2 regions of the Lactobacillus sp. wkB8 genome follow, and region 2 is predicted to be linked to the other one. Evidence: riboswitches for the same ligand, from Rfam matches in the RefSeq annotation. Region 2 holds a riboswitch; the other holds the start of a gene.
The links. Region 2 has a riboswitch for FMN ahead of ribD (bifunctional diaminohydroxyphosphoribosylaminopyrimidine deaminase/5-amino-6-(5-phosphoribosylamino)uracil reductase RibD). Riboswitches for the same ligand answer to the same signal wherever they lie in the genome.

Region 1: it holds a riboswitch for FMN, as region 2 does, so the genes downstream of both, LACWKB8_RS04340 (ECF transporter S component) here and ribD (bifunctional diaminohydroxyphosphoribosylaminopyrimidine deaminase/5-amino-6-(5-phosphoribosylamino)uracil reductase RibD) in region 2, are expected to answer to the same signal.

What each region holds. Positions count from the first base shown of each region.
Region 1 is NZ_CP009531.1:919,947-927,577, reverse strand. It holds gene cmk ((d)CMP kinase) at 1-590, opposite strand, end outside; gene LACWKB8_RS04345 (LysM domain-containing protein) at 642-1,133, opposite strand; gene LACWKB8_RS04340 (ECF transporter S component) at 1,237-1,917, opposite strand; FMN riboswitch at 2,005-2,119, opposite strand; gene LACWKB8_RS04335 (pseudouridine synthase) at 2,147-2,866, opposite strand; gene scpB (SMC-Scp complex subunit ScpB) at 2,866-3,474, opposite strand; gene LACWKB8_RS04325 (segregation/condensation protein A) at 3,464-4,204, opposite strand; gene LACWKB8_RS04320 (hypothetical protein) at 4,201-4,557, opposite strand; gene xerD (site-specific tyrosine recombinase XerD) at 4,566-5,465, opposite strand; gene LACWKB8_RS04310 (S1 RNA-binding domain-containing protein) at 5,462-6,346, opposite strand; gene pyk (pyruvate kinase) at 6,525-7,631, opposite strand, start outside.
Region 2 is NZ_CP009531.1:317,900-325,530, forward strand. It holds gene LACWKB8_RS01540 (FGGY-family carbohydrate kinase) at 1-985, opposite strand, end outside; gene LACWKB8_RS01545 (glycerol-3-phosphate responsive antiterminator) at 998-1,546, opposite strand; gene LACWKB8_RS01550 (class I fructose-bisphosphate aldolase) at 1,606-2,418, opposite strand; FMN riboswitch at 2,667-2,800, shown strand; gene ribD (bifunctional diaminohydroxyphosphoribosylaminopyrimidine deaminase/5-amino-6-(5-phosphoribosylamino)uracil reductase RibD) at 2,921-3,982, shown strand; gene LACWKB8_RS01560 (riboflavin synthase) at 3,967-4,572, shown strand; gene LACWKB8_RS01565 (bifunctional 3,4-dihydroxy-2-butanone-4-phosphate synthase/GTP cyclohydrolase II) at 4,584-5,810, shown strand; gene ribH (6,7-dimethyl-8-ribityllumazine synthase) at 5,813-6,286, shown strand; gene LACWKB8_RS08965 (BspA family leucine-rich repeat surface protein) at 6,586-7,631, shown strand, end outside.

The DNA.
Region 1 (7,631 bases), 600 kb from region 2:
ATAGCGTCCTGTGCTTTTTTTAATGGTGAGATTTTACGGTGAGAATCTTTATAATCCCTTTCCGCAATGTCATGTTCAATTTCTTCAAGTGATTGATCTACTTTAATGCCTCTCTCTTTAAAGTCCTTCATTCTTCTTTCCGCACGGGAATGAGCAGAAGCAATCAAAAAGATTTTTACAGCAGCATTTGGTAAAACAGTAGTACCAATATCACGACCGTCCATCACCACATTCATTTTACCAGCCATCTGTCTTTGTAGTTTGACCATCTTTTCCCTCACTCCAGCAAGAGCTGATACTTGAGAAACATGAGCTGAAATATCTGGCGTGCGAATTTCTTGTGAAATATCTTTTGTACCCACAAAAACCTTTTGTTGACCGGCAACAGACTTCAGTTCGATATTTTCCTGATCAATAGCAGCCAATATGCCCTTTTCATCACCATAACTAAGTTTGTGTTCACGTGCTAACCACGTAGAGGCACGATACATTGCTCCCGTATCAATATAAGTGAAGTTTAACTTTTGAGCGATAATTTTTGCTACTGTACTTTTACCAGCAGATGCTGGACCATCAATTGCTACTTGCATTCCAATAAAAAAGGGACTATTAACTATTAGTCCCTATTCCTTTCTATATTATTATTGTCTAATCTTTAATGTTTGACCAATATCAACTTGACTATAGGGATCAAGTTGATTTAACTGTGCCAAATAGCTTACAGACATATTAAAGTGGTGGGCTATACTTGTTAACGAGTCTCCACTTTTTACAACGTACTGTGTCACAACTGCACGTTTCTTTTTAGGCTTAGTCTGAGATTTTTTCTTTGACTTTATCTCAGTTTTAGCCTTGGTTTTGCTTTTATTTATAACTTTTTTATTTTTAGCAGGCAAGTTTTTAGCTTTGGTATGCTTAATTGTTTTTTTACTTGTTTTGCGTACTTCAACAACTTTGCTGGCAGAATTATTATTTCCAGCCAAATGATGAACTACAGGAACGAGAGCTACTAAAACAACAACCAACAAAACTATCAGGGCAATCCAGCCTTTTGACACGGACTTATATGTCCTGACCCTTGATTCCTGAGGACGTTCATAATGATGATATGGACCCTCTTGATTATAATTCATCGTGAAAACCTCCTTACCTAACCTGCTTAATTTTAGCATATTTGCCATTTAAGTGGACAAAAAAATCAGTCATTTAATAGACTGATTTTGGTTTTTCACTATATTAATTTTTTAAATTGAAGTTTCTCCGTACAAAAGGCTTAAATGTTCGTAAAACTGTTTCAAATAATAAGTAAACAACTACACCATTAATTGTTCCTTTTAACAGATTAAATGGCACAATAATGCCAAAAATATAAGCACTCATAGAAGGAATATGTAACAATTGACCTAAATAAACCTTTTCCGTAAAGGCAAGCAAACCAGTATAGCCATGGATTGCCGGTAAGTTAGGAACTGTAGTTACCGCATAAAAAGGTGTTAACACTAGAGCATTGAGTACGGATAAAACTATAGTCATCGCCACAATCCCCAGAACAATCCCTAGTATTGGCTGTAAAAATTTTTTCGAGAAACTCTTTTCATCTTTACTAATATTTTTAGTTAGATAATAAAATGGCAAAGCAAAAGAAAGCGAAGCAAGAAAAGCTGCAGTTTGTCCAACTATACTTGGTAAAGCAAAGCCCTTATAAATTAAATTGATTAACATCCGCACAAATGCAATGAATGCTCCGGGTCCAGGTCCAAACAAAAATGTACCAATTGTAATGACCACGTCTGAAAAATCAAATTTTAAAAAACTAGTCAGTAGCGGAAATTCAAGCAGCATTAATATATATGCAATCGTTCCAATTAAAGTATAGGCGACTATGTTAGCTAAATTACTAGATTTCTTTTTATGCAAGATTCTTACCTCCAAAAAAATACATGGTCTGTTGCTCCTAGCAACAGACCATGTAAAAGTAAGCTATAGATCTTGGCTTTTAGTTTAGTCTGTCTTCTTTCATCTAGACTTTAACTATCGGTATCTCATTAGATTCCACCACTATCGTGGGTCGTGGACTTGCACCACCGGTCGGGATTTTCACCCTGCCATGAAGACAACAAACTTATTTTTAATTTCCACATATATGTTAATCTACGTCCTTTAATCTGTCAACTTCTTCATGAGTTAATTCTCTATATTTACCAGAAACTAAAGAAGCAAGAGTTAGAAAAGCATATTTTTCACGCGCTAATTTTTTAACTTGATGGTTTACAGACTTAAACATTCTTTTGACTTGATGATATTGTCCTTCATGAATTGTTAACTGCACAATTTGGTTATTCTTTTTGCGATCGGTCTTAATGATTTTTACTTTGGCAGGTGCACATCTACGCCGATCAATTTTGACACCATTTTTCAGTTGACCGATTTCTTCAGGCGTAAGCTGACCCGTTATTTTTGCCACATAAACCTTGGCCACGTTATTGCGTGGGTGCATTAACAAGTTAGCTAATTCTCCATCATTAGTCATCAGCAGCAACCCTGAAGTGTCATAGTCAAGTCTTCCGATTGGATATAGCCGGTACGGTAAGTTTTTAAAATAATCAACTACTGTTTTCCTACCTTTATCGTCACTGGCAGTAGAAACTACGCCGCGTGGTTTATAAAACAAATAAGTATGTAGACTTTCACGCTCAATCGGCTCACCATCAACAGTAACGTTGCTAAAAGTGTTAACTTTAGTTCCTAGCTGAGTAACGACTTTCCCGTCAACAGTCACTCGTCCTTCTACAATCATCTTTTCGGCCTTGCGGCGTGAAGCAATCCCAGCTTCCGCAATTACTTTTTGCAACCGTTCTAAAACCATTATTTTTCTCCTTTTTGAGTTTTTGCAATATTTTTATCAGCTTGTCCCTTGGCAGCAAATAAATCTATTTCGCCTTCAGCGTTTACACTTTCATCCTCAAAGTCCTCAATTAAGGGCAAGTCGGCCAGACTGTGATAACCAAAATATTGTAAAAAGTAGTCACTGGTCACATATAAGTTTGGGTGGCCGGGAGCTTCTTTTTTACCATCTATTTTAACTAATCCGCGCCAGATTAATGTTTGCAGTGCACCAGAGGAATTAACGCCTCTAATTTCATCAATTTCTATTCTGGTTATAGGCTGCTTGTAAGCAATAATCGACAATATTTCAAGTGCAGATTGACTCAAGCTTTTTGTTAAATCTTTTTGAAAAAAGTGCTCAATGATCGCACTCATTTCGGGACGAGTAGTTAATTTATAGTTGTCATTAATATGCTGTACTTGAAGACCTGAATCAGCATTTTCCAGCAGCTTTTTTTGTAATTCTTTGGTCAGTTCACGCAAAGCAGGCTTGGTAATTTGCAAGAGTTCACACAAATTTACATCTGTAATACCAGCATCACCAGCTACATATAATAGTGCTTCTAACTGCGCTATTTTACTTGTCATCACAATCAATTCTTTCTAAACAAAGATCGCCAAAAGTCCTTTTTTGTAGCACTTTTACTTGTTGTTTTTTACATAGTTCAAGTAATGCTAAAAATAAGCCAATCACATCGGATAAAGTTCTCATTTCTTTACAACACGAAAAAAAACTGACAGTCTGCTGTTTAGCTAACTTTTTTTGTAAAAAATGAGCCATTTCTGCTACAGAGGTTTCGTTTACATTAACCGAAACGATATCAGGCTGCCTAATTTTCATTCGTTGCAAAATTACTATAAAAGTATTGGTTAATTCCGTAGCTGTGATCTGCCCTTTTGGTAAAGGCTGAATCTTTTTATTTTGGGGAACACTTTCTTCCTTAGCAGCAGTAATTGGAACTTCTTCGTTTCTTTTTCTAAAATAAGCTGAAACCTTTTTAAATACTGAGTAGGTTACTAGTTGCTGCACTAATTCATCCCGCGGATCTTCCTGTTCTTCGTTTTCATCTGCAAAATCATTATGCGGTAATAATGATTGAGATTTAATGCGCAAAAGCATTGAAGACATCACAAAGTATTCTCCTGCTATTTTGAGATTTAATTGTTGCATTTCTTGCAAATAGGCCAAATACTGACTGGTAATTTGAGCAATCGGAATATCATAAATATCAATTTTTTGGACTTTGATTAGGTGCAGCAATAAGTCCAAAGGACCTTCAAAATTAGGTAATTCCAAAGTAAGATTTTCACTCATTATCTCGTGTCCTTTTTAAGATATTTAATCAGTTTAATATATTCAGGAACAGCAGTAATAATTTTTTGCGGATTAGCCTGGGCCAATTCATTGACTGCCTGTGCCACATACTTTTCCTTACGATAATCAGGAGCAAACGAAAGATAGCGAATAACTACAAATTGCTTATTCGCTTGGGTTCCGATTACGCCCACAAAATTTGGATCCTGAGCACGATAAAGGTATAGATGAAATTCATTGCTATTCTTGTTTAAATGAATTTCATCTTTAAGGTTAGCAAGGTTTTTAAAATCAGGTAAATATGACAACAAGCCCATTGCTACTTTTTCTTTATCATTTTTACATTCAATTAACATTTAATCACCTATGTCCGCGGATGAGTTTTTGCGTACACCTGTAAAATATGCTTCTGCGACAAATTGGTGTAAATTTGGGTGGTACTAATATCTGAATGACCTAAAATTTCTTGAACTACACGCAAGTCCGCACCATTTTCCAGCAAATGCGTAGCAAAAGTATGCCTTAAAGTATGAGGAGTAACATTTTTTTGAATACCAGCCATATTACAATATTTTTTAATAATTTGCCAGACTGCCTGCCTTGTTAAAGCGGTACCGCGACTATTAAGAAAAATAAAGTCACAGTTTTTGCCTACTTTTAATATTAACGGATCCCGTACTTTTTCCTTATAACTATCTATCCAGGACAAAGCTACTTCGCTTATTGGAATTAACCGTTCCTTTGATCCCTTACCGAAAACTTTGATCAACTTTAGTTCTTCATGTAGATCGTTAAACTTGAGGTTGATTAATTCACTCACCCTAATTCCAGTTGCATATAAAGTTTCAAGTAACGCCCGATCGCGCAAACCCAGTTTCTTATTGGTATTAGGTTGCTCAAGCAAATGATTGATTTCATCCACAGTGAGGGCTACAGGTAAAGAACGCCGCTTTTTGGGAGAATCTATTTCTAGCATGGGATTAATTTTTTGGATGTTTTGTCTTACCAGCCACTGATAAAATTTGCGCAGACTAGAAATTAACCGACTAATTGAACTGGTGGCTTTATTTAAATCACGCTGTTGAGCCAAAAAGGCATCAATATCAAGAGCTTTAGTTGGCCAAGTCTTTAAATGCTCCTTTTTTAAAAAATTGATAAAAGCAGTTAAGTCTTGCCTGTAAGATGTAATGGTATTCGCGCTTAAACCGCGCTCAATTTGGCTGTATCTTAAATAATCTTCAACTTGTTCTGCTAAATTGTTCATTTTGCTACATCTTCAGGATCATTAATTAAAGTAATTGTACCTGCGTCCTTGTCTTCTACAATATAATTATTTTTGAGCAAATGTCCCAATGCACGCTTAAAAGCAGATTTGGAAATGCCAAAATAATTTTTAATATCTTGAGCATCTGATTTATCGTAAAAAGGCAACATTTTGTCGCTTTTACGCCGCAAACTCATTAAAACCATTTGGGCATCATCATCAATTTCTTCAAAAGCACGAGGTAAACTGCTTAAGTTTAACCTGCCATACTGACTGATACCAACTACCCGGCCTTTGAACTGTTCACCTAAGCGCAGGGGACGCGCCATTTGTGAAGGATGAACAAAACCAAGATAATATTCTTTTGTAATCACAAAAGCTCCTACTTCACGTGCAGAATAGACCGTTCCAAAAACATCTTTGTTTTTCATGTCATCTGGAAAATGAGCAGCAAGCTGTTCAAAGATATTTTCATCAGCCAGCTTTGCCCAAATACGATCCTTTTCATCTGTTTCTAAATGAACTAAAAGCTGGTCATCTGGGCGAGGCCACCGATCTTTATTAAAAGGTAAATCATCAAGAGATATTACAACATCTTTATCCGGCAAACCAATATCCACGAAAACTCCGAGGTCATATTTAACTGCTGTGACCTTACTCCAACCATATTGGTCTTTTTGAGCAAACGGCAGGAATTGGGTCATTTCACGATTATGTTGTTTATCGTCGTATAAAAAGCCCTTGATTTCATCCCCCAGTTTAGGCTTTTCTTCCTGCGTGATTTCTTTTCTTTTTAATTCATAAGTAATGCCATCAATTTGCACGAAAAAAGAATTTTCATTTTGATCAATAATTTTACCAGCTGCGATGGTGCCTAACATAACTTTCTCTCCTAAATCTAAAATTGGGATCTTTAAACAAGTATATCATTTTCGAAGTATTTAGCTCTAATAGTCATTTGACTTTACTAGTAATATCTATTGTATCATTGCCTAGTGTATTTAACTCAAAACAAAATAGCCAGTGACAACCACTGGCTATTTTGACAAATGAACTTAATTAAAGATTTGAAACTTCACCTTGGTAAATAGCACCACGACGAGCATCAACAGTAATAGTAATTCCACTACCAATCTTTTCAGTTGCATCACTAACACCAACAACAACTGGAATACCTAATGATAAACCAACTACAGCAGCATGTGAGGTCAAGCCGGAAGCTTCAACGACTAAACCGGAAGCCTTCTTGATCGCTGGCATGTAATCAGGGTCAGTGGTCTTGGCAACAAGGATGTCTCCTTCTCTAGTCTTGCTAATTGCTTCTTCGGCACTGTTAACTACAACTGTTTTACCAACAACTGAACCGTTGCCTACTCCTAATCCTTGAGCTAATTTGCTACCAATAATTTGGAGTTTCATCAAGTTGGTTGTACCTGAGTCACCAACAGGAACACCAGCAACGATGATTACTAAATCACCATCTTGAACGTAACCTTGTTCTTTAGCAACTTTAGCTGCTACTTCGAACATGTCATCAGTAGAAGCAGGTTTTTCAGTAAGCAAAGGTTGAACGCCCCAAGAAATGCCAAGTGAGTGTTGGATCTTCTCGTCAAAAGTTAAAGCTAAAATGTTAGCATTTGGACGGTACTTGGAAATCATTCTTGCAGTATAACCAGAATTAGTTGCAGTAATAATGGTTTTAACACCTAATTCTTGGGCAGTCCGCACAACTGATTCACCAATAGCTTCAGTAACGTTTGAACCCTTATATTCTTCAAATCTTTGCAGAGCCAAAGTGTTACGCTTAAGAAGTTCTTGTTCAGTTCTTTCATCAATTTCAGCCATTGCTGAAACAGCTTTAACTGGGTACAAACCATTTGCTGATTCACCAGAAAGCATAGTAGCATCAGTACCATCAAGAACTGCATTGGCAACGTCTGAAACTTCAGCACGAGTCGGACGAGGATTTTCCTGCATTGAGTCAAGCATTTGGGTTGCAGTAATAACAGGCTTACCAAGTGCGTTTGCTCTCTTGATTAAATCTTTTTGAACAAATGGGACATCAATAAATGGAATTTCCACACCCATGTCACCACGAGCAACCATTAAACCATCTGAAACTTGCAAGATTTCGTCTGCGTTATCAATACCTTCTTGTGATTCAAT
Region 2 (7,631 bases):
CATCATTAACAATCTTTAACAGTTGGGTATGATCCTTCATAAATGTTTCTGTGAACCAGGTTAAGTTAGAGCCACTTGTAGGTGACGCCTCAGTTAAGAGATATTCGCCCTTAATAGGATAATCAGAAGTCATAAATAAGTCTTTAACAACTGAGATTTTGTTATCAATGTACTGGTTAATGCTCCAAGTTCCAGTTACAATTGATAACTGATTGTGTTTAACCAATCCTGTTGAAAGTGCGCTTGCTGTGATGTCAAAAAGCCCGCCAGCTACTGGAGTCCCTTCACACAGTCCGGTTTTCTTGCTGACAGCTGCGGTAATTTTGCCGCATTCAGCTGTAGAGTCTACTAGAGGTGGAATCTTTTTTAACCACTTTTTGATACCAAAAAATTCGAATACCTTTTCATCTAATTTTTCTGTGTCTTGGTTAAAAAGTGAGGTGCCACTTGCGTTTGAAATTTCAAAACCTGCTTTGCCGGTTAGCCAATATCTGACTAAGTCGGTAATCATGAAGACGTATTCTGTTTTGTCATAGACTTCAGGTTCATTTTCATCAAGCCACTTTAAAAGGGCGGCTGGTTGTGAGCTCCAAATAGTGGCATAGGTTCTAGGTCTGACAGCTGTTTCATAATTTTTATCAGCAAGCCATTTTTCGACAATAGCACTAGCCCTATTATCTGTAGAAATAATGCCGTTGCGCACAAACTGACCATTCTTACCGATTAAGTAAAGCCCATTGCCATGACCAGTCATACCGACTCCAGCAATTTCTTGTGGGTTAATTTTTGATTTTTGCAAAACATCATGAATGACCTGAAAATTTACTGCTCTTAATTCAGACATATCCCTTTCAGTCCAGTATTCATGAGGTGTTATCATTTCCGTATATATTGTGGACTTTGCTATTTCGTTGCCGGCAGCATCATAAATAGCTGCCTTAGTTGAAGTACCACCATTATCTATTCCCATTAAATATTTGGTCATTTTATACCTCTTTCATTGCCATAATTTGCTATTACTAGTAGTAATGCCAGAAAATCCTAATCCAAAAATCTGATCGACCATATTTAAAGTTTTAATAAAACCTCCGGCAAATAATTTAGAACTTATGTTTAATTTAGCTAGATCAGCTGATTCAGCAATTGCTGAACATGCTGGCAAAACTTCAATAGCATCAAACTTATTATTTTCAAGTATTGCGCCGGTTCTTTTAAGAGAGCGGCTGTCAATTAAGAAAAAACGATAGATCACGTTGAGGCCAATACTCTTTGCAATATTGCCTGCTTGAATATTAGTAGTAAAAACACCATCCACTTGGTACATGTTTTTAAGTAACCGCAAGCCTTTTGCATCTGGTGCAAAACCTGCAATTAATTCCAAATGTACAAAAGCTTTTTTTCTGAATTTATGAACGTACGAAGTTTGCTTAATTAAGTTTCCTATATCTGTGTTACTCAATAGAATAATTGATGCCTTAGACTTACAAGCAAGTTGCAAAAGTTTTAGCTCTCTAACTGAGGGTATGATTGTTTTCTGGTTCTGCATTCAATTTCCTCCAATTAAATTATTAGTAGGCTTTATTAAAGAAAATTATTAAGTGGTAATTAGGATTTGGTAGTTGAATATATTTGAAGAGCCTCCTCAACTGTTTTGCCATCATGGACAATTGCAGATAGAGCTGCTACCTTACCAACTGGGTTAGGGTCTTGGGTAATATTTCTTCCGGTTGCAATTCCGCAAACTCCAGCTGTCATTAAGTTGTGGACATATTCGAAGTAGGTCTTGTTGTCAGTTTTTGGTCCTCCCAAAGCAACTGCAGGACGTCTGGTATTTTCTACAATTTTTCTGTCAGTCTCAATATCACCAGTAAATCTGGTTTTAATGACATCGGCACCGTATTCAACGCCTAATCTTGCTGCCGTTTTAATATAGTCTGGATTATCTGAGTTAGGTTCTTGGTCTGAAACGGCGTAAGAACAAGGAAGGGTCTCAGCAATTACTGGTACGTTCCATTCCTCGCCTTGTTTTGCGAGCCGCGCTAACATTTTATGAGAAAATTCTTCTCTACCACCTTGACTACCGGGGAAAGTCATGCAGACAACGCCGCTTGCTCCTAGTTTTAATGCATCAGTGACATCGAAGAATTGTGCTGTTTCGGGAACGCTGCTGTCAAAAACATTAACCGAACCGTCTACTCTTAAAATCGTCGGCACATCAATTAAGTCTTGCGCAAATAATTGAGCTTGTCCGTATGTAACTAAGGCGCAGTTAAGCCCATACTTTAATAACTGATGAACGCTTTTGACTGAAAAATCTACCCCGTCTGTATTAGCGGAAAAACCGAATCCGTCTAAAGCGACAATAATCGTTTTACCATCTTTACCAAAAATATTATTTAAACGTTTTGCTTTATCCATTTGTAATCTCCTTTTCTAATTGAAGTCAAAAAAAAGAAGGTCCAAATAAACCCAAGTGCAGAATTCTGCACAGGTTTAATTGAACCTTCTAATTTTCTCGTTCAGTTTTATATTTTATTACGATGTAAGCATAGCAGTATTTGAAAACGCTGTCAATGAAATTTGGCAAATTGTTTTAGTAATAATTTTTCAAAGTAAATGCTATTGCTCATATCGTATAACTATACTATACTTGAAATAGTTGAATACGGTTTCTTCGGGGCAGGGTGCAATTCCTTACCGACGGTGACAATTAATAATTGAAGTCCGTGACCCGCGTTTTGCGGTGGAACTAGTGAGAGTCTAGTACCGACAGTTATAGTCTGGATGGGAGAAGAACAAACAAGATTAGACAGAAAACTCGCGTCGTTATTAAACTTCGCTGAAATCTTATTTGATGAATAAAAAATAAGCCTCGTTGATAAAATCAACGGGGCTTTTTCAATGCTTAGGAAGTGAGATAGTGCAAGACAAGGATTATATGCAAATGGCAGCCCAAGAAGCTGTGAAAGCAGAAGGGATGACTTGGACTAATCCATTAGTTGGTGCGGTTTTAGTTAAAAACGAGCAAGTTTTAGCAACTGGCTATCACCATCAATACGGCAGAGAACATGCTGAAGTGAATACATTAGCGCATTTATCTGATCCTAAAGAGGCTCAGGGAGCAACCTTGTATGTCACTTTAGAGCCCTGCAGTCATTATGGCAAACAGCCACCTTGTTGCAAAAAAGTAGCCGAAGCTGGAATCAAAAGAGTAGTTATCGGTCAGGTTGATCCTCATCAAATTGTAGCAGGTAAGGGCATTAAATATTTAGAAAGTCATGGTGTTCAGACTGAGGTCATTGGTGGCACTGAAAATTTAAATGTTGCGTATAACTTTTTTTATCGGCAAAAAAGACCGTTTGTAACACTTAAATATGCAATGTCTATTGACGGCAAAATTAATGCTGCGGGTAAAACGAGAACGCTTTTGACTGGGGATGCAGCTCAAATAGATGTGCAAAGGTTGCGCCTGCAAAACCAAGCAATTTTAATCGGGGCCAATACCCTACGAATTGATAATCCGCTGTTAACAGTTAGAATTAAGAACTTACCACAGCCACCAATTAAGATTGTGTTAACTAGGGATGCTAATCAGATTGATTTTTCCAGTCAGATATTTAAGACACGTGGTGAAATTTGGCTGTTAAGTACAACCAATTTGTCGCAAAAAGTAGCTGAAAACGTTCATTGCTATACTGCAACTAATTGGACACCAGCAAAAATAGTGCAATTTTTAGCTGAACATGAAATTCAGTCACTATTAGTTGAAGGTGGCAGCAACGTACAAGCTCAATTTGTGGCAGCCGGTTTGGCGGACGAGTTAGTAACATACGTAGCTCCTTTAGTTTTAGGCGGCACTGGTTTACCAGCTGTGTTTGGTCAGCCTGCAGCAACCAAAAGAGACTATCAACTTTTGGATGTTAAGAGATTCAATCAAGATATCAGAATACGCGTGAGGAGAAAAGAATGTTTACAGGAATAATTCAGGCAACAGGCACTATAACTCGTTTAGAAATTAACGCGCAACATGCCAGATTGGGCATCTGTGCTTCTGCATTAACGCCAGCAGATTTGCCACTAGGAGCAAGTATTGCCGTTAATGGTATTTGTTTGACTGTTACCGATTGGAGCGATAATGACTTTGCGGTAGACGTGATGCCGGAAACGATGAAAAGGACTAATCTAGGCCATTTACAAAAAGGTAGTTTAGTAAATTTAGAGCCCGCACTAGCACTGAACGGCAAACTAGATGGTCATATTGTTGCGGGTCATGTTGATACTACAGCTGAACTGGTTATAAGAAACGAAAATGAAAATTCCATAGAATTAGAATTCGCAGTACCACATAAGTATGCTCCCTTTATTGTTGAAAAAGGGTCGATCGCTATTGACGGTATCAGTTTAACCGTCACGATGGCAGAGAATGATCATTTTGGCGTAAGTTTAATTCCTTATACTATCCAAAATACTACACTTGCACATTATCAGGTCGGTGATAAAGCAAATATTGAAGTGGATATGATTGGTCGCTACGCAGTTAAGCAGATTCAGGCTTGGAAAAAAGAATTTTGATGGAGAAAAAAATGACAGAACAATTGAATGAAAAAATGCAAAAAGTATTACAGCATATGTTAAAAGGTGGATTAGTTATTGTCGCTGATTCGCCTCAACGTGAGTCTGAAGGGGATATGATTGGCTTAGCAGAGAAGGTTACACCGCAAGCGGTTAATATGATGATTACTAAGGCTCGTGGATTATTATGCGTACCAATGAGCAAAGCGTATGCCGACCGTCTGCAATTAAAACCAATTGAAACTGGCTCGAACGATACTTTTGGCACGGCTTTTACTCTTAGTGTTGACTCCACTGAAACTACTACGGGAATTTCAGCTTTTGATCGTGCGAAAACAATTAAAAAGTTAGCTGATCCTAATAGTCAATGGGCTGATTTTTATCATCCTGGTCATGTTTTCCCGTTAGTAGCTAAAGAAGGTGGCGTGCTGGAGCGGACCGGTCATACGGAAGCAGCCTTAGATTTGGCAAGACTAGCTGGCGTTGCTCCTGTTGGCTTTATCTGTGAATGTATTAAAAAAGACGGAACAATGGCCAGACGCAAAGATTTGAAAGCTTTAGCAGAAGGACTTGGCATACCTTATTTGACCATTGAGGAGTTAATTGCATACCGCAAAAATCAGGAAAACAAAGATTTGGGAATTGAGTCTTTTACCAAGGTTGACTTTCCCACAAAATATGGTCACTTCCAGCTTGAAGGTTTCAGAGATACAAAGCACCCTGAAAAGCAGCCAACTTTATTGATTAGCAAAGGTGAAGTTAAAAAAGGTGAACCGCTTTTATTGCGGCTTCACAGTGAATGCTTAACGGGAGATGTGTTTGGTTCTAAGCGTTGTGATTGTGGCGCTCAACTGGCAGAAGCATTAACTAAAATTGAAGAAAATGGTTCAGGAGCAGTTTTATACTTGCGTCAAGAAGGTCGGGGAATTGGTCTTGAGAATAAATTACGTGCTTATAAGCTACAAGATGAGGGTATGAATACAGTAGAAGCTAATCAACATCTTGGACTGCCGGTTGATGCTCGCCGCTATAATGTCGCTGCTGAAATTTTAAGACAAAAAGGGGTTAGCGAAGTTAAATTAATGACTAATAACCCAGATAAAGTAGCGCAATTAGAAAATTACGGCATTAAAGTTACTGAACGCATTCCAGTTGAAGTGGGCATGACTGAAGAAAATAAAAAATATTTGGCAACTAAAAAACATAAAATGAATCATATTTTAAATGAGGTGGATTAATTATGAAAGAAATTAACGGAAACATTGCTCAAGGACAAGATAAAAAGATTGGGATTGTTGTTGCTCAGTTTAATGGTGTGGTCACAGACCGTTTGCTTTCTGGAGCAGTGTCACAATTAAAAAAATCGGGCGTGAAAGATGAAAATATTGTGATTGTGAGAGTACCCGGTGCCTTTGAAATTGCCCGCACAGTCAACTGCTTGGCAAAGAGTGGTAAAGTCGATGGCATTATTGCTCTAGGCGCAGTAATTCGGGGCGAAACTGCTCACTTTACCTATGTTTGTGAAGGCACTACGTCGCAGTTGGCAGCAGCATCAGCTAACGGAAAAGTGCCAGTGATGTTTGGCGTGTTAATGACTGATACGGTGGCACAAGCAACTGATCGTGCCGGTGGTAAGTCAGGCAATAAAGGTGCAGAATGTGCGACGGATGTGTTAGAGGTTTTAAATATAGAAGAACAAATTAAACAATTATAATTACTACATTTAATCACTGTTAATAATGACTAGAAAACAAGTCGTTTCTATTCTCAGAAACGACTTGTTTTATTTTTTTAATTAATAAATATGTGATTATCAATTATATATTATATAAAAGCTATTAATGTTATTTTATATCTTGAATTTTACTGTAGTATTTTAATTTATTTATCATTATTTTAGTAAAAATAATTTATAATAAGCTTGCTTTGTTATTGTTTAATATATATACTGAATATGTGATAGTATACATACTTTTTTAGACAAAATAGTTCGATTTATGATAGAGGTAAGAAATGAATAAAGGATTAGATCACAATAAGCGGACTGGAGCACTGCTTTTTAGCAGTTTAACGGCAGCTGCGCTTGGTTTGATGAGTTTGAATACTAATGTCGTAAAGGCTGATAGCAATTCAGGAACACAAGACACTGCACAGAGCTTTAATAAGAATGATAATGATAGTCGTGTTAAAACTCGAGTAGCAAATAATCAGGGCGTTACTACTGATAATGCGAATACCACTGCACCAGAAGGAAATGCTAATGGTACTACAGATAATGCAGATGAAACTCAAAATGGGAGTGTAGAATCGCCGCAGGGCAACAATAAAGATTCCAACTCCCAAACTTCTGCTGGTAATGATCAACCAGAAACAGACATCACTAAGAATGAAAACAAAATTAGTACAAAAACTATTAAAACAGGTAAGTGGGGTAATGCTGACGTAAGGTACGATAGTGATACTAACGTATTAACTGTGAGTGGGAGTCATGATAAGGATAATCCGACTATTGTAAGTAATGCTGGTCTCGTAGCTGGATTTCTAGGTCAAGATGGACCAGACCCTGAGTGTACGCATGTAAAAAAGGTAAACTTTGACGGCTACTTTAAAGTTGTCGGCGATGTTAAGTCAGTTTTTATTCGTCTTAGAGGCCTAACTGATATTGAAGGTTTAGAAAACGTTGATACTTCGGAAGCAACCACCATGTATGCCTGGTTTAGTCAATGCAGTAGTCTTAAACATGTAGATCTTTCTCATTTTAATACCTCAAATGTTAAAAATATGTATTGTATGTTTGACCGCTGTACCAATCTTGAAGATCTTGACCTAAGTAAATTTGATACTTCCCAAGTCAAAGATATGTCATATATGTTTGCTGGTTGCAAAAGTCTCAAAGAATTAGATTTGCAGAATTTTAATACTTCCCAAGTCACAAATATGTCATGGATGTTTGCAGGGTGTGAGAGTCTTGAAAAATTAAATGTTACTAGCTTCAATACCACTAATGTTAAAGACATGTCATATATGTTTAATCACTGTGCAAGTTTGACTAACATTGA